One region of the Virgibacillus sediminis genome, then DNA from elsewhere that is predicted to be linked to it. Evidence: predicted binding sites of a transcription regulator. Region 1 holds the regulator's gene; the other holds the start of a gene.
What was found. Region 1 encodes NrdR, which represses ribonucleotide reductase genes. Its sites were predicted from a motif close to AACACNATATATNGTGTT; they were not measured.
Positions count from the first base shown of each region.

Region 2: a site for NrdR is predicted at 6,192-6,209, ahead of ACFODW_RS07570 (vitamin B12-dependent ribonucleotide reductase). Genes of this name have one in related genera too.

Region 1 is NZ_JBHRRZ010000015.1:227,511-237,189, forward strand. Features, by position in the region: gene infC (translation initiation factor IF-3) at 1-74, opposite strand, end outside; ribosomal protein L20 leader region at 146-270, opposite strand; gene thrS (threonine--tRNA ligase) at 435-2,378, opposite strand; gene ytxC (putative sporulation protein YtxC) at 2,737-3,591, opposite strand; gene dnaI (primosomal protein DnaI) at 3,736-4,665, opposite strand; gene ACFODW_RS09740 (replication initiation and membrane attachment family protein) at 4,690-6,024, opposite strand; gene nrdR (transcriptional regulator NrdR) at 6,049-6,528, opposite strand; gene ACFODW_RS09750 (cytosolic protein) at 6,549-6,947, opposite strand; gene ACFODW_RS09755 (glyceraldehyde-3-phosphate dehydrogenase) at 7,346-8,377, opposite strand; gene coaE (dephospho-CoA kinase) at 8,581-9,180, opposite strand; gene mutM (DNA-formamidopyrimidine glycosylase) at 9,194-9,679, opposite strand, start outside.
Region 2 is NZ_JBHRRZ010000014.1:23,974-33,652, reverse strand. Features, by position in the region: gene ACFODW_RS07595 (M24 family metallopeptidase) at 1-566, opposite strand, end outside; gene ACFODW_RS07590 (YqhR family membrane protein) at 686-1,189, opposite strand; gene ACFODW_RS07585 (SA1362 family protein) at 1,476-1,850, shown strand; gene ACFODW_RS07580 (patatin-like phospholipase family protein) at 1,895-2,788, opposite strand; gene mntR (transcriptional regulator MntR) at 2,879-3,295, opposite strand; gene ACFODW_RS07570 (vitamin B12-dependent ribonucleotide reductase) at 3,518-6,082, opposite strand; gene ACFODW_RS07565 (rhodanese-like domain-containing protein) at 6,418-6,789, shown strand; gene gcvPB (aminomethyl-transferring glycine dehydrogenase subunit GcvPB) at 6,835-8,292, opposite strand; gene gcvPA (aminomethyl-transferring glycine dehydrogenase subunit GcvPA) at 8,285-9,631, opposite strand; gene gcvT (glycine cleavage system aminomethyltransferase GcvT) at 9,643-9,679, opposite strand, start outside.

The DNA of each region.
Region 1 (9,679 bases):
TTGACTCCAAGCTGATCACCATTTGAATCGATGAGTCGTACTTCCCTTGCACGGATTTTCTCATTTACATTCATATCTTTGCTAATAGCCAGCCACCTCCAAATAGTTTAAAAATATTTCTGATCTATCATCGACAAGCATATTTCAGCAATAAAAAATGCGGGCACAACTGCACCCACATGTCTCCAACATTTAGTAAAATAGATTTGGGACCAGTCAACTGCCATCAGGCGCCGATCAGGTGAGAAGCGGGTGCTTCTACTTGTCTTCAGATCATTAAGTTTTTCTCAACCAATAAAGCATAACATCTTGTTTATCCTTTGTCAACATAATTGGACAAAGCCTCGGAACCTTTGATTCATCGTGATTATACCATAGGCATAAAAGAATGAAAAGAGCAAGCATACAAACATCCCTGTATGCTTGCCTTCCTTTTATATCTTTAATCTTTTGCTATTTATTTCATCTTGGATCAACTCAACGAAACTATCGAAGCTGAGTGTTTCCGACTTTTTCTCGCCATAACGTCTCACATTGACAGAATCTGTCTCAATTTCATTATCTCCCAGTACCAATGCAAACGGAACTTTCTGTGTCTGCGCTTCCCGGATTTTATAGCCGATTTTCTCATCCCGTTCATCTACATCCACCCGTATCCCTTCTTGCCTCAGCTTATCTTCCACCTTTTTGGCATAGTCCAAATGTGCTTTTGGAGCCACCGGGATGACTTTTACTTGAACTGGGGCGAGCCATGTAGGGAAGGCGCCTTTATACTCTTCAATCAGGAACGCTACAAACCGCTCCATAGTTGAAACGACACCTCTATGGATAACTACGGGACGGTGCTCTTTTCCATCTTCACCGATATAGGTAAGGTCAAAACGTTCCGGCAGATGGAAGTCCAATTGGACAGTGGACAAGGTCTCATCCTTGCCTAGCGCCGTCTTCACCTGAACATCGAGTTTAGGGCCATAAAATGCCGCTTCTCCTTCCGCTTCGACATAGTCCAGGTTCATATCTTCCATGGTTTCTTTCAGCATTGCCTGTGCCTTATTCCACATTTCGTCATTATCAACATACTTCTCTTTATCTTCCGGATCCCTATAGGATAAACGGAAGTAATAATTATCAATGCCAAAGTCTTCGTATACTTTCTGAACCAGTTCGACCACTCGGATAAATTCATCTTTCAATTGATCTGGGCGGGCAAATATGTGGGCATCATTCAATGTCATGGCTCTTACCCGCTGCAGCCCTGCCAATGCTCCAGACATCTCATGGCGGTGCATGGTACCGAGTTCAGCAATTCTAACCGGCAGATTACGGTAGCTATACAACTGATTTTTGTATACCATCATATGGTGCGGGCAATTCATTGGGCGCAGAACTAGATCTTCATTATCCATTTCCATCGGAGGGAACATATCATCCTGGTAATGGTCCCAGTGGCCGCTGGTTTTATACAGGTCTACACTTCCCAATACTGGTGTATACACATGGTCATACCCCAGACGCTCCTCTAAATCAACGATGTAGCGCTCGATATTGCGACGGATAGTCGCACCTTTTGGCAGCCAAAGTGGCAGTCCCTGTCCCACTTTTTGGTTAACTGTGAAGATATCCAGCTCTTTTCCAAGCTTCCGGTGATCCCTTTCTTTTCTTTCTTCAAGGATGCGAAGGTGTTCCTCCAATTGATTCTGTTTAGGGAAAGCCGTACCATATATTCTTTGTAACTGTTTATTGTTACTGTCTCCTCGCCAATAGGCACCAGAGATGGAAAGCAGCTTGAATGCCTTGATTTTATTAGTGGAAGGGACATGCACTCCTCTGCAGAGATCAAAAAACTCACCCTGCCGATAGATGGTTACCTGTTCTCCTTCCGGTATGTCATCAATTAGCTCGAGTTTTAGTGGATCCTCTTTAAACATTTCCTTCGCTTCATCCCTGGTCACTTCTTCCCGGTTGATTTCCAGGCTTTCATCAACAATACGTTTCATTTCTTTTTCGATGCGCGGAAGATCTTCCGGAATGATTTTCTTCTCCATATCGAGATCATAATAAAATCCTTCTTCAATGACCGGACCTACACCAAAGTTGACCTCTCCATATAAACGCTTGATTGCTTGTGCCATTAAATGTGCTGTTGAATGGCGCATAATCTCAATGCCTTCTTGGTCCTTATTGGTGATGATCGCAATTTCTCCTCCATGATGGAGTGGACGTCTCAAATCCAGCAGTTCATTATCCAGCTTAATGGCAAGCGCTTGTTTTTTTAATCCGGATGAAATATCTGCAGCTATGTCTTCCCCTGTTATACCGGCTGAAAATTGTTTGATCGCTCCATCGGGAAACACCATCGAAATTTGATTCTCTGTCATGATTATCGCTCCTTTTCCTGTAATAATAAATCCTGACGACATTATTTTCTGGCTCAAAACAAAAAACGTTCGTCCCTCTGCATCACGCAAAGGGACGAACGTTGGTCACGTCGTGGTTCCACCCTGATTCCCATCGGTATATACCGATGGCTTCATTGATCTTTAACGCAGATATACGCTGTTACTTACTATGTTTTCCATAACAGGGCTCCAAGGCGGTGACCATTTGGGCGTATAGCGGAAGCTTACAGCCTTTGACTTCCTTCTCTTTCTATCTGCATCAAATGATCTTGTCCTTTTCTTCACCGGGATAGTATGATTAATATATTGTGTATTATAGCCGTCTCCATCAATAAAATCAAGGTTTCTTTTTTAATTGCTGTGGAAATGGGAAAAAATCAACTGGTTCGAATTCCACTTTCTCCTGAAAAACATTTATTACCGTGAGTGTTTTTGGTTCAGAAGGATCTTCTCCATATATTTTTATTTTCTTCGGCGCCATAGCAACCAACGGAGAAAGATTCCATTCTTCCATATTCAGCCCAACGAGGAATAGAGGTTCCTTCTGCATGATATTACGGAGCTCCATCCTGGATAATCTCTTACCGTTTTCCTTGAAAAAGGAAAACGTTTCACCTTGAAGAACGTGAATCAGTTCCATTCCGGACTCCTTTCTGGTGACATACTTGCGAAGGCTCTCTACAAATTCCTGGTGTTCTTCTTCCCGTTTAAATTCATCAATAGCCAGGCCCACATATTGGATAAGATGCCCTCGGAAAGAATTTATACGGAACTTGACAAGCGAGTCAAAGTGAATAGATCGGGCATCTTGGATATGAGTCAGAAAGATGGACAGCAGCAACTGCCTAAGATCTATATCCGCTCGTAAAAACTGGCAATCTTCATCCTCACCGGCTACCAGCCATACAGTTAAGTCCAGTATCCGCTCGATTTCTTCTGCATTCGTAAAGTAAAAAACCTCTTCAATAATAGTTCTGATACTTTGATTCAAACGGTGGGCAATAAACACTTCAACCATAGCGTGAGCAATTGCCTCATTCAATTCATGGGCAGGCAGCTGCTCTTCAAATTGCAGATGATTCCCCCAATCTTTATGTGTTTTCCAAAAAAGCTCGATTTTCTTGTTATAATTGAACAACTGTTCACAAAAACAAATCACTTCTTTATCTGCTTCAAAATATACATTAAGCAACGAACATCACCCTCACCCAACACCAAACTGTTACATTATATGGACAAGGGGAGAAAAACATGTATAATCCTTGAAAAACTCAGCAGAATTTAGAGGCCAACGGAAAAATGGCAGGAGAGGAATAATTCCTCTCCTGCCATTTTACTATTCTCGCCGATTATCTCCTTCAATATTTACTGGGGTGCTCACCTGCTTGATCCGTTCAATTATCCTGCCCGCTTTGACAGTCTCAACTCCTGAACGTGTCGAAGCCAGTTGCCCTTCAAGCTGGGCAAGGCTATAGTTGGAAGTGAAAAACATCGGCAGTCTTTCCATCATCCGATACTGCAAGATGGAACCAAGGATTTCATCCCGGAACCAAGCAGACTGCATCTCTGCTCCAATGTCATCGAGCATCAAGACATCCGCCTTCTTGAAGTAATCAATTTTTTCATTGATGGAATCATCTTTAAAGGACCCTTTGATTTCCCGGACAAATTCAGGCATATAAATGATCATCGAAGAAATATTGTATTCACGCAGCTTATTGGCAATTGCTCCAAGAAAATAGGTTTTACCAACCCCGAACGGGCCGTGGAAATACAGGCCCTTTTGAGGGAGAGAACCGTCAGCTTTACCAAGGAAATTAAGCAGTTCTAGAACCGCCTGATTACGCTGCCTGTCTGAATGGTCAATGTCCTCTATTCTCGCCTGAAGAATTTCTTTCGGCATATAAAGACTTTGTATCAACTTTTGCTGCTGCTGTTCCTTTTCATGCAGCAACCGGCTGTGGCACTTTTCATAGGACAGCCGTATCTCACCGTTTTCAATCTGCAGGATTGGAGAATACCCCTGCAGCATATTTTGGCACTGTTCGAAAGATGAGCAGGAACTGCATTGTTTTGACTGGGTCTTATACTCATACAACTTAATCAAGTTTCTATCAATTTCCCTTTGCGTGAGCTGGGGATGTAGAGAGAGAAATTCCTTGATTTCCGGATCATTTACGACTTCTTCCTTTATCTTTATATAGTTTTCTTGGAAGTTTTTGTTTTCCTGCATCCACTTCTTTAGTGAGGACTGCATTGGTTTCATTTTTATCATCCTTGAGAAACGTTATTATTTTTTACTGGATATCTGACGTAGTAGGGCTTCAATTTTTTCCTGTTCTTCCCCACTATTATCCTTTTCCTGATTTGGTTCAGCTGCCCGCTGTTTGTTATGTCTATTTTTAAACCATTCCGGCACAATTTCCTCCTGTACTGGTTTTCTGCTATTCCTTCGTTTAGTTTTGGATTTTTCATACTTCTCTTTTTCTTTCTTAGCAAAAGCCATCGCCTCTTTGGCTGATTTTAAATTGGCCCTGGACCAGTGGCTCGCAATTTTCTCTAAGTAGGCTTTAGAAAGTTTCATATTGGTCTGCAGCAATACATAGTGGATGAGAACATTCATTACAGGAGAGGGAAGCCCCTGACTTGTCATGATGTCACGTATGACCTTTAAGTCTTGCTCTGAAGCATGGTTCCCGCTTGATAAATCCTCCAACAGCTGTTTTGGCGAGATGGTTTCAAGATGACGAACCAATTGCTCTTCCTTAGTGAGAGGTTTATCTTGCTGAACATCTTCCGTGCGTTTATTGACTTTTGTTTCCAGGTGAATAGCAGTACTATGATTTTTCGACTTGAATAAGTCATGGCATGCTGCTTTGAACTCTTCCGCATTCAGCGTATTTTCTTCATTCAGCGACCATAATACCGCTTTATCTACCTCATGGGCAGCCAGGTCATACAGCTGCATCATTTGGTTGATCAGCTTTCGTGTCTCTCCCGTCAAAACGTTCGTGACAGGGATCATCCGTTGCTTAAGCATGTCTTCCATCCAACTGAAATCAGCCTCCTCTTTCCTGTCTGCAGAAAAAGGGGTCGGCTCAGGTGCATGCACATATTCCCTGGAAGGGGTAAACGTCTGAAAAACTTGATCGAATGCTGCTGTGACATTCTCGCCGCGTTCAGCGGATGGCTTTTCATGATAATGATTTTTCAGCAGATTAAACTTATCTTTGCCGATATGATGGTACAGAAGCTGGGTCAGCATAGCATCTTTAAAGAAATCAACCGGAGAGAACGGACTGTGCAGTTGATACGTATAAATATTATGGGGTTCTGCACTTTTTTTATAAGTCTTCATTAGACCTATGCCTTCCAGCTTTCTTCGGGCCTGATATATTTCATCAAGCGGCAGATTCATATAGTTCATCAAAGTATGGTGCGTCTGCGGATCCGTTTGGTGCTGCAAATCTACCTCGTTCAGAAGCGTCTGATACAGCATGGTTGCCTGGATTCCGATGAGCGGCTGATATAAATGGGTTAACGACTTCACATAATCTGCAGGCAGGTTTTGCTTCAACTCTACATGATAACCTTCTACTGGCAGAATTTTTCCGATAAGATTCATCCTAATAACCCTTTCCTCGCCTCTTTAGTTGCTGTTATTATTTTTATCTTTGTCCGTTTGAATAAGGTCCTTCAGTTCATCCAGAAAGACGGTTATGTCCTTGAACTGCCGGTAAACGGATGCAAACCGGACATATGCTACCTCGTCCACTTCGGATAGGCGTTCCATTACCATTTCGCCAACTTCTTTACTGTCCACTTCGGAACCACCGTTATTACGCAGAGCCTTTTCGACTTCCAGTGCAATTTCCTCTATTTTCTCCAGAGGCACTGGTCGTTTTTCGCATGCCTTAATCAGGCCGCGTACAAGTTTTTCTCTGCTGAACTCCTGTCTGGTTCCATCTTTTTTCACCACAATAAGCGGCACCGCTTCGATGCGCTCAAAGGTAGTAAAGCGAAAACCGCACTGTTCACATTCCCTGCGCCTGCGGATGGACTGCCCTTCCTCAATCGGCCGGGAATCAAGGACCCTGGTATTTTTGTTATGGCAATTGGAACACCTCATCATCTTCAACCCCATTCCTTCTACTGCCGTCTGTCCTTTTCCGGAATTATCGGCAGTTCTTTGCTTATCTTTTCATACAAATCTATAATTAATTTCGTGCTATATCCAAAATCAAAAGGGAGCAGGGACTCTGTAGTAACAGAAAAGTCAACCGCCGTCCGGTTCGGCCGTACCATAATCACCGTGGCTACGATAAATGCCTTCTTTCCTTGAACATGGTGGACACTTATCTCGCCGTGTTCCTTTGAAATAGAATGGATTTCATATTCCTGGGAGCTGGCCAGCAGACTTTTCAATGTTTCCATGCCTCTGTCCTTTGTCGTCTTAAAATATATAGTCCTTAATGACGGGTCCCAGTGATGATCCCTGGTTTCGGCATGATTATTCAAATATTTATTTACTATATTCCTAAACGACATTTCCTGCACCCCGCCGACACACTATTTAAACATATATTAATCAATTTTAACACGTTTTGATAAAATCCTCTAGAACAAATGAGGATTGGGGAAGGGAAGGAAAAAGGGACAAAACGACTGGTTTGCGGCATAGAGTTTGGACTTATCCAGGGGATTATAGGAGAAATTTCCTCATAGGAGGGGGAAGTGTCGTAAAGTCAGCCTCTAATCGGCCTTCCATCATCTATACCTTATCTGATGTTGGCTTTTTGCGGGGAGGGAAACAGCAGCTCTCCTGAAACCTGATAATAGGCATAGGTGTGCAGTCAGGGAACAGTCATACACCTTGGCATTCCTAGGCGGCAGAACACCAAGTAAGGCATACTTCCCCCATTCAGGAAGTATGCCTTCTTATAATACTATGAAATTTTTACCTGCTGCTGATGGATGAAATTCCCAACATGTTTAGTTAGATCAACCACTCTATGGGAATAACCCCATTCATTATCATACCAAGCAAGCACTTTCACCTTATTATCCTCTAGAACCATGGTAGAAAGGCCATCGATGACCGCAGAATACTCAGATGTTGTGTAATCTATGGAAACCAATGGTTCTTCACTATAATTGATGATACCGTAGAGTTCATTATTAGCAGATTGTCGGAATGCTTCATTTACTTCTTGTGCAGTTACTTGTTTCTCTACATCCACAACCAAATCTACAAGGGAAACATTCGGGGTCGGCACCCGGAGAGCCATCCCATGCAGTTTGCCATGCAGGTGTGGCAGCACTTCCCCTAGCGCTTTTGCTGCTCCAGTGGAAGTAGGAATAATTGACTGTGTACACCCACGTGCCCTGCGCAGATCCTTGTGGGGATTATCAATATTCTTCTGATCGTTGGTAAACGCATGTACTGTGGTCATCAAGCCGTTAATGATACCAAACCGGTCATCCAGTACCTTAGCAACCGGTGCCAGACAGTTCGTGGTACAGGAGGCATTCGAAATGATATTTTCTTTTTCCGGCTGGTAAGTATCCTCGTTGACCCCCATCACGATCGTGTTATCTACCTGTTTTCCAGGAGCAGTGATGACTACCTTTTTAGCACCTGCCTTCAGGTGAAGTCCTGCAGTTTCTTTTGTTTTGAACTTTCCAGTAGCCTCGATGACTACGTCTATGTCCATTTCTTTCCACGGCAGCTTTTCCGGATCTCTGGAATTAACCAGTTCTACAAAATGGCCGTTAACTTCCAACCCGTTTTCCACCGCTTCCACGCTACCGTTAAAAATACCATGATTGCTGTCATATTTAATCAAATGTGCAAGTGTTTCCGCTGGATAACTGGCATTTACTGCGACAATATCCAGTTCCCTTTCCATTACAGCTTGACGGAAAACCATCCGGCCAATCCGACCTAATCCATTAATAGCAACTCTCGTCTTATTCATAGCGGACCTCCATTGTCATTCATATTAATTTATAAGTTATACTAATTTGTTGTTTTTCATAATTAGTATAACATATTAGTTGATTGAATGTGAAAGAAATTAGCGGTATTTTTTAAAATATTATGTTAGAATGCTAATCCTATATGCGACACAATCAATAAATCGAAAAAAGGCCGAAGCAATTCTGCTTCGGCACATTCCAATTATGTTATATTCAATTGTTCAAGCAGGCGCTTCACCTGTCTACAGGTGTCTGCTTTCGAACCATTATTATTGATGACATAGTCAGCCCGGTCTGCTTTTTCTTTCACAGGCATCTGTGCTGCAATCCGCTGGGAAGCTTCTTCTTCCGTAAAACCATTCCGCTCCTTCAGCCTCTGCTTCTGAACTTCTTCATCTGCATAAACTACTACTATCGCATCTGCCATATGGGAAAGGTTACTTTCAAATAACAGTGGAATATCCAGCACAATACATGGAGCCCCGGACTCTAAATAAGACCTTTTCTGCTCCAACATTCTCTCTCTTACAGCCGGATGCACAATGGCATTTAACTTTTTGCGCTTATTATCATCGGTGAAAACCAAGGCGCCAAGTTTCTGCCTGTCCAAGCTGTGATCTTCTTGAAACACCTCTGAGCCAAATGCTTCTTTGATCTTATTGTATGCAGGCTCTCCGGGTTCCACCACTTCTCTGGCAATGATATCGGCATCTATCACGGGTATGTCCAATTCCTTTAACATCTTGGATACCGTACTCTTGCCAGTGGCAATGCTCCCTGTCAACCCGATCGTAAGCGTCATGATATCCTCCCCTCTATTCCTTCTGGCAAGACGGACAGATATGGGTGCCCCGTCCGCCGACCTTCAATTTAATGACTGCATTACCACATTTTTTGCATGGTTCATTTTCTTGACCATAGACGAACAGTTCTTGCTGGAACATCCCCATCTCACCTTGGGAGTTAACATAGGATCGGATGGTAGTGCCGCCCTGTTCTACAGCCTCCTCCAGAGTCAATATTGCCTGTTTCCTGATTTTTTGCACTTCCTTTTTGGTCAGCTTATTGGATTTTTTCAAAGGATGGACCCCGGCACGGAATAATGTCTCATCGACGTAAATATTTCCCAAACCAGCTACAATCGTCTGATCCAGCAAGACGGATTTGACTATACGCTCCGTCTTTTTAAATTTCTGATAGAGGTATTCCAAGGTAAACGCCGGATCAAATGGGTCTGGCCCCAATTGATTTAAGGGTTTATCACTCATTTCCTCACCTTTCACATAAATATGCATGGTTCC
Region 2 (9,679 bases), on a different contig from region 1:
TCACCGGAAGCGACAATGATATCAAAACTGGAAGAAACAGCCCCCTGTTTCCGCATGAAGAATTCCAGTTCATTGGAAATGTCGATTTCCTTTACGCCTGGTTTTATATACTGCTGGATATGTTCAAAGGCGTCATCTGCAATTTTTGCTGCTTTTTTTAGAATCTCCAGCTCCTGCTCATCCTTGACAAGCCGAAGCTCCTCGACCAGCCCGCCTACAGGGACCAGCTCAGCCTCCAATATCTGCTGGTATTTTTCGTATTGGCTGAAAGTTACATGGTTTTTCTCAAAACCTACTCTCTTCACACCCATATCTTTAATCTGGTCTCTAATCTCCATTTCTATTTGCTGTTTATGCTCAATGACATCGAAGCCTTTTGCTTGTTCATTTGCCTGCTCTGTATACCGGAAATCCGTCAGGAAACGAGCTGAATTCTCACCAATGAGAACGGCTCCTGCAGTTCCAGTAAATCCAGTGATATACTGTCTATTCACCGGACTGGTAACTAAAATGGCATCCAAGTTATTTGCTTTCAAAGTTTCCCTCAGTTTTGCAAGCTTCCCCATTTGTTCATCCCTTTCTGTATCCTAAGCTGACCTTCTGTCATATCCTGCAGTTGTAAACAGTTTATCATAAACAGCAAGCTTTGAATAACGATAAGAGCAGCCATGGCCAGCCTTACCGACTACTCGCTCTTCTTTAATCCGGTTTCATGATAGTCATAGGAAATGGAATAACCGATAAATGTTCCATATAATATATATATACAGAATGAAGATACGATCGTATCCAAATTCAGCTCCTCAACGGTAGGGATATTTGGAAAAATGGGTGTGGCGATGTAGAAGATGACCACCCACAGGACCATTCCAAAGACTACTCCTGCCCATAAAGAGTTCACTTTTTTTAATAAAATATAATACAGAAGAGCAACACCAATGGAAAGGAGTCCCACCAATAAAATAGAAACTGCCTCTCCAAGCCAGGTATCTGTCCATCCAGCACGATTCCACGACCTAAGCAGATAATGCCTTGCAGAAAGATCCATAAAGTTGAAATAATACATAAAAGCACTGATCATACTCCAAAGGATGCCTCCCACAAACCCGGTAAGAAGAGAACGCTGCAGCAGCCCCATAGGCTCTTCGGTTTTATTCTGTTCCAGCTTCTCTTTTTTATTTTTTTGCATACGAACACCTCCAGCCATTATTATGACCAAGACAGCCTCAAGCTATCAGTGCTACAGACCCATACTTATTAAAATAGAAGCTGGTGATGTCAAGTTTTTTCTGTTAAATTATAGGTAGGCATAAAAAATCACGCAAAATTGAATAATACGGCCATAGACGGAAATAATTACTAGAGAGAGATTTCAGCTGATATTTTCTTAATAAAGGGATATAAGTCTTATGTAAAAGGGTATATATTAATAAGTGAGTGCAAATTGCCAAACCCTTGAAAAGGAGGATATTGTGATGGGAAAAAGTAAGTTATCCATCTTGGTTTATGCGCTGATTGGCCTTGCAGCAGTAGGAATCGTGTCACAACTTCTGACCAATACAGCCAGTTTCTTTACAAATATATTTATTATGCTTGGTGTGGGTGCCGCACTCTTTGCAGTCTTCTATTTTTTCATGCAGAAACGGAGAGCGCCCTCCAACGATATGAAAAAATATAAGAAAGCGGTAAAACAGTCAAAAGCCAAGTATAAAAGCCATCCGGCAAAAATGCAGACAAAGGCGGCGGTTAAGCAACAGCCTGTATCTGTAAGGAAAAAAGCAAGTCGTCGTGCGGCTTCACATCTCCGTGTAATTGACGGAAGCAAATCAAAAAAGAAACGGCCAGGCTGAGTCCCATAACAGCACGGCTGTTTCTTTTTTTGCTTGTGCGCCATTCACCTCGGCCAATACTGTAAAAAAGTGTGGGCGTATTGTCGCCCATTTCTAATCAATTCCTGTTTCTTTTCTTGTGATAGATGAAAATCAGTGGCCTCCGTTCCTTTCACCGGTATAAATATTATGTTATTTTGCTGGGATTTGGAAATATATCTCGCATCATGTGCTTCCTTCATCGTTGCAAAGAGGGCATGGAACATATCAAAAGCATTATTAATAAGCCTTGGCTTCCCGAACTTATCCATGTCCCTCGTCAATTTAACCCCTAGTACCGGCCTGGTGTCCCGGATCCCCTCTGGACCGAACACCCATAACGGGAAATTGCTTAGCAAGCCCCCGTCCACGATTATACTTTTATGGCCGGAACGCCCTGCCAATTTCTTAGGCATGAAGAAGTAAGGGAAACCGGCACTCATCCTTATAGCCGTAGCAACAGGGAAGTCAGTAGGGTTGATCGCATAAATTCGTTCCAAATCATCCGGAATTACTACAAGCTTTCCGAGTGATAGGTCACTCACTATGACTTTGAGATATCCAGGTTTTAAATCACTAAAGGTATGAATATTCCTGTATGCCAGCCTTTCCCTCAGCCATCCTTCCAATTTATCACCTTTATAGATGCCCAATTGGAAATATAACAACAGCCATTTACTGACTGGTAAAATTCTGCTGATACGCGGCGGATCCAGGAAATACTTCAATTCCATTTCCTCCAACATTTCACTTATTTCCTTATAGTTATACCCCGCGGCCAGGAAAGATGCCACTATTGCACCAGCCGAGGCCCCGGCAACCCGTTCAAATTCCAATCCTCTTTCTTCGATACTTTCAAGTGCTCCCAGAAATGAAAATGCTTTTACTCCGCCACCGGAAAACACCCCATCTATCTTCATATGCTCTCCCCTTATGCTGTTTTTATATTTTTAAGCATAAGGGGAAGCAATTAGAACAAATACAGGCTAATACCGGACGGCTTTTACTATTTATTCATTACGTTTTTGAATATCCTTAAGCTCTTCGAGGCGATGTGGATGATCTTTGAAATATTCAACGACATCTCCAATACGGTCGATTGAATTCCAGCTTAGATGATGTTCAATACCTTCCACATCCTGATAGATATTATCCTTATCCACTCCAATAATATTGAGAAACTGTTCTAAAAGTTCATGACGATATACCAATCTTTCCCCAATCTTTTTTCCTTTCGGAGTAAGAGTGAAGCCCCTGTACTTTTCATAATTCAGATACTCGTCCCTATCGAGCCGCTGAATCATTTTCGTCACTGAAGAAGGATAGACCATCAAAGTTTCCGCTATGTCGGAGACTCGGACATATCCCTTTGTTTCCATAAGATTATATATGAGCTCTATATAGTCCTCCATACTGGGGGTAGGCATTTTAGAATCTCCTCATTTCTAACAAAAGATTTAGTTTAGGGAAAAACTTTTCATTATAATGAGGATAACGTAAAAGATAAAGGGAAACAAGACCCCCAACTTTCAGAAGATGGTTGATGTTTAATTTATCATACCGCTGGTCAAGCAAGCGGCTTTTTGTTTCCTTAAATATCCTTATGACCTAAAAAGGACCGGTGTTGTACACCGATCCTTCCCAATTTATTACAGCCCGCATTTCAGCTGGGCATTACAGCTTGTACAAGTATTACAGCCGCCGATATCCTCAACTTTCCCTGAACGACAGACAGGACAAGTGTTACCAACTTCTGATCCTATGGTAACATCCGTTTTTTCCAGTTCCTGTACGGTATCCATCAAGACAACTTTCGGTTTCTCGGTTTTTTCTTCATAATCAAACAGCTCTGTTTGCTCACCTTCACTGTTTTCTTCAGCTTTAAGTGTCAGTACCTGTGAGTCCCGACTGCCGTCCACATATACTGTTCCACCCTTAGCACCACCTCGATACAGCCTCTCATACACATTCTGCACCTGATCCACCCGGTAGCCGCGGGGGGCATTAACGGTTTTTGAGATGGAACTGTCGACCCAGCGTTGAATCACACATTGAGTATCTGCATGGGCTTCAGGTGATAGATCCATGGACGTAACAAACCATTCTGGCAGATTATTTTCATCAGCCTCTGGGTGTTCTTCAAGATATTCCTGTACGATTTCAGCCTTCACCTCGATAAATTTGCCAAGTCTACCGCTCCTATAATAGGAGAAAGAAAAGTATGGCTCCAACCCGGTACTTACACCCACCATTGTACCAGTGCTGCCTGTAGGCGCTACTGTCAACAGATGGGAATTCCTTATGCCATACTCCAGAATATCTTTCCTGATATCCTCCGGCATTTTTTTCATATAGCCAGTGTTGATAAAAGCTTTCCTCAACGACATTGTCTCCTTATCTGTACTGCCTACAAGGAAAGGAAAGCTGCCTTTTTCTTTCGCAAGCTCGATAGAAGCGCGGTATGCTGTGGTAGCAATCGTTTCAAATATTTGATCAACCAATTCATTCCCTTTTGAGGATCCATACTCGGTCTCACAATAAATGAGCAGATCATGCAATCCCATTACTCCCAGACCTACACGGCGCTCACCTAGTGCCTGCTTCTTGTTTTCCTCGAGAAAGTATGGAGTCGCATCGATGACATTATCCTGCATACGAACCCCAGTTTCTACTGTTTTCTTTAATTTCTCGAAGTTTACCGTCTTGTTCTGCTTATCCGCCATTTCAGCAAGATTAACAGCAGCTAGATTACAGACCGAATATGGAGCCAAAGGTTGTTCGCCGCAAGGATTTGTAGCAACCACTTGATCTCCGTAACTTCTGGCGTTTGTCATATCGTTGGCATTGTCGATGAAGAAAATGCCAGGCTCTGCAGAATAAGTGGCACAAATATTTATAAGATTCCAGAGTTCTTTCGCTCGGATACGGCGGTATACCCGCACACCATAACCCATTTCTTCCCATTTACGGACATCGCCAACCTCATGCCATTGTTCGTTGTACGCCTGCATCTCTTCCTCGGTGTAATTTTCCACATCGGGGAAACGCAATTCATAATATGCATCATTCTCCACTGCCTCCATGAATTCCTTCGTGATGCAGACAGATATGTTAGCTCCTGTCAAGAAGTCGGGATTATGGACTTCATAAGTTCCCCCTGTGTGCAGCTTTTCTTCGGCTTCCCGGATGGCAGCCTCTGTAAAACCGCCTTTCCCCGGCATATTACGGTAATTAACAATACCCTGATAGAGATCCAATTCTGTTTCTGTGAATGGGGTGAAGTTTAGTTTTTCTCTGGCAAGCTTCTTAATATGCTCATCCTCAGTATTCTCTATCAGATAACGAAGGATTCTGGGATTTTGCATTTTGGAAATGATAAATTCGATAATATCTGGATGTGAATCCACCAGCATAATCATCTGGGCGCCACGACGGGAACCTCCCTGCTCCACAAGATGAGTCAGCTTTGCAATGTCATCCAGCCATGAGACGGAACCGGAGGATTTTCCATTAACGCCTCGTGCCAATGTATTCCTGGGTCTCAAAGTGGAGCCATTCGTACCCACACCACCGCCACGGGACATTATTTCCATTACTTGCTTCCTGTGATCGGAAATTCCTTCACGGGAATCTTGAATGTAAGGCATCACATAACAATTAAAATATGTTACATCCGTATCGGCGCCTGCACCATATAACACTCGTCCGGCTGGGATAAAATGGAGATTGGATAATTCTTCATGAAATTTGGTAAACCATTCATCCTGCTTTTCTTTTGTATGTTCAACAGCGGCCAGTCCGGCTGCGTTCCTTTTAGCAATCTGCTCATAAAATAACTCAAGCGGTTTATCAATCACGTCCAGACTGCGCCGGACGATACCTGACTCCTCTTCCTTATCCAATACGGAAAGAAATTCAGAATCTACTTTGATTGCCGCCTCTTTATGATCCCAGTCAACGGATTGTATTCTTCCGATGCCACGGGCAGGAAATTTGGGGTCTGCTTTCACAGTAAGGACTACCAGGTCGCCTTTTTTCAGGGTCTTTCGCTCCGTATCTTTAAACGCATAGCGATCCAGCATGACCAGCCTGGAAACACCTTTGTGGGTTAATTTCATATCACTCGTTATTGGATGGACCTGGGGAAATTGCTCTATATCTTTATTCAGTGCTTCTACATCAATGCCCCGGTTTTCAGCCGTAATTGTCGACATTCTATCGCTCCTTTGCCACTCATTTCCTTTTGCTGCATCATTATCACTCTAGTAATACGATACCACAAAAGGAGAAAGTAAAACAATATATTGACCCATAAAAAACAAAAACACTATATATAGTGTTTTTGAGGCCGTTTTACTATCTTTGTCCATTAAATTTGCAAATCAGCCCCCGTTTAGGCAACTGATTATGTAGCACTATTTTTCGACAGTCTTAGTCATTATCTTACTCAACCTCCATCTTAAATGCAATGCTAAAGAAAAAAACTTTGAAAAAAAATAGATTCAAGCCTATAATGGTATGTAGAAAAGAGAATGACGGGGGAAATATGATGGAGTTTTTAATAATAGCTGTAGTGGTACTGCTTGGAGTCAGTATTTTCCGCTACTATAGACAGAAGTCTTATCTTAAGGTATTGACCGAAGAACAATTTAAAGAAAATTATCGGAAGGCACAGCTGATTGATGTCAGGGAGCCCCAGGAATTCGACAGGGGTCATATACTTGGTGCAAGAAATATACCAGTAACACAGCTTCGTCAAAGGCTGGTGGAGATCCGGAAAGATAAACCAGTATACTTGTACTGCCAAGGCGGTTCGCGTTCCGCCCGCGCTGCTCAGATTCTCCATAAAAAGGGCTATTCGCAACTGTATCAGCTAAAAGGCGGCTTCAAAAAATGGACAGGAAAAATAAAAACAAAATAAACGGATAGGCCCGGCAAAGAGAAATCTCTCTGCCGGGCCTATTATTTACTTATTATACTTTAAGACCGGCTTTCTGGCAGCTGTTGTTTCATCCAGCCGCTTTACCACCGTCTGATAAGGAGCTTCTTGTACCAGTTCTGGCTCTTCTTCTACTTCTCTGGCGATTTTCAACATAGCGTCAATGAAACCATCCAAGGTTTCTTTTGATTCCGTTTCAGTCGGCTCCACCATCAAAGCCTCCTCTACATTCAGCGGAAAGTAAATGGTTGGCGGATGGTAACCATAATCAAGCAGTCTTTTAGCAATATCAAGGGTACGTACTCCAAGTTTCTTTTGCTTCTTTCCTGATAGGACGAATTCATGCTTGCAATGCTGCTGATACGGGAGATGATATGCGGTTTCGAGAGAACGCATCATATAATTTGCATTGAGGACAGCATACTCGCTGACCTTCTTGAGTCCTTCAGCTCCCATGGTACGGATATAAGTATAAGCTCTTACATTTATGCCGAAGTTTCCATAATATGGCTTAATTCTTCCAATCGAATGCGGTCGATCCTCATTAAAATAATATTCATTACCTTTCTTTGTCAAAACGGGTTTCGGAAGATAGGGCTCGAGTTCTTTCGTGACGCCCACAGGGCCAGACCCAGGACCCCCACCACCATGTGGACCAGTAAAGGTTTTATGGAGATTCAAATGAACTGCATCAAATCCCATATCCCCCGGCCTAGCATATCCCATAATGGCATTAAGGTTGGCACCATCGTAATATAGCCTTCCCCCTGCTTCATGTACGATTTCCGCCATTTCTTTAATATCAGATTCAAATAAACCCAAGGTGTTCGGATTCGTCAGCATCAGTGCAGCAGTATCATTTCCAACCACTTCCTTTAAATGATCTATATCTACGAGGCTATGTGGGTTAGTCTTTACCGTAACGGCCTCCAATCCAGCTACGGCCGCGGAGGCAGGATTGGTCCCGTGGGCAGAGTCAGGAACAATCACTTTGGTGCGGTTGCTGTCCCCATTTGCTTCATGAAAAGCACGTATCATCATTAGAGCTGTCCATTCACCCTGTGCTCCTGCTGCCGACTGCAAAGATACCTCATGCATCCCGGTTATTTCTTTCAACGATTCTTGCAAGTCATACATTAATTCCATGGCACCTTGAACGGTCTCCGGCTGTTGATAAGGATGAATATGGCTGAAACCGTCAAGACGTGCTACATCTTCATTCATCTTCGGATTATACTTCATGGTACAAGAACCAAGCGGATAGAATCCTGAATCAACTCCATAATTCCTGTTGGACAAGCCGGTATAATGCCGCATAATATCCAACTCACTCACTTCCGGTAAACCCGGGGGGGTCTCTCGGATATAATCTTCCTCGAATTCAGCAGCTATATCTGCTTCTGGAACATCCATCTCTGGAAGACTATAACTGGTCCTTCCTTCTTTTCCTCGCTCAAAAATCAGCGGAAACTCTTCTCTATCCATTGATATCCCCCAATTCTTTTACAAAGCTGTCGATTTCCTCTTTTGTCCTGGTTTCTGTTACAGCAAGCAGCATATGTCCCTCAAATTCCGGGGAGACCTTTTTCAAATCATATCCACCGATAAATCCTTTTTTCAGCAACTCCCTATTTATATGTTCCACTGGATGAGTTAGTTTAATGACCATTTCATTAAAGAATAACCCCTCCAAAGCAATCGGAATTCCTGCTTGCTTCAGCTGTTGTTTCATATAGCGGGCTTTTTGCATATTCAAGATTGCCAGTTTCCTTAGCCCCTGTTTTCCGATTGCGCTCATTGCAACAGAACTGGCCAATGCGTTCAGCGCCTGGTTGGAGCAGATGTTGGAGGTTGCTTTCTCTCTTCGGATATGCTGTTCCCTTGCCTGAAGTGTCAGTACATAGCCCCTCTTACCGTCTTCATCTGTCGTCTGTCCGACAAGCCTTCCCGGTATTTTCCTCATCAATTTTTTTGAAGTGGCAAAATATCCACAATGTGGCCCGCCAAACTGAGCCGGTATACCGAATACTTGTGTATCCCCTGTGACAATGTCGGCTCCAAATTCTCCAGGTGGGGTCAAGTAACCCAGTGCCAATGGATTGCTGGAGACTATAAACATAGCATCCTGTGTTTCCAGTAGGTGTTGTACTTCTTTCAGGGGTTCAATCCTCCCGAAGAAATTAGGGTATTGAACCACGACACTTGCAGTCTGCCCATCCAATTCTCTTTCCAAGTGCTCCAAATCGGTGACCCCGTTGGTATGATCAATTTCCACAATGTCCAACCCGGGACCCTTCGCATATGTCTTGATAACTTCCCTTGATTCCGGATGCACCGCCTTGGATACCAATATCTTTTTCTTTTTTGTTTGGGCTGCACTAAGATTTACAGCTTCAGCTAAGGCCGTTCCACCATCATACATGGATGAATTGGCTATAGGCATGGCCGTCAGCTCCGAAATCATTGTTTGGAACTCAAAGATAGCTTGAAGTTCTCCCTGGGAGATTTCCGGTTGGTAAGGCGTATAAGCTGTATAGAACTCCGACCGGGAAATCACGTGATCTACCACAGAGGGAAGAAAGTGGTCGTAGACACCGGCACCGAGAAAAGAACGATTTTCTTTTAGGTTCGCATTTTTATTTGCCAACCTTGTAAGTTCTTCCTTCAATGCATATTCATTTAGTGGTTTCTTCAGGTTCATTTCTCCCTTATACCGTACATTCTCTGGAATATCGGAAAATAAATCCTCTGTAGATGCAACCCCTATTGCTGCAAGCATTTCATTTTTATCTCGTTCTGTCATTGGAAGATAACGATACTCCACGAAGATTCCTCCTATTTCTTTCTTTTGTAGAATGGAAGCGGTACTACC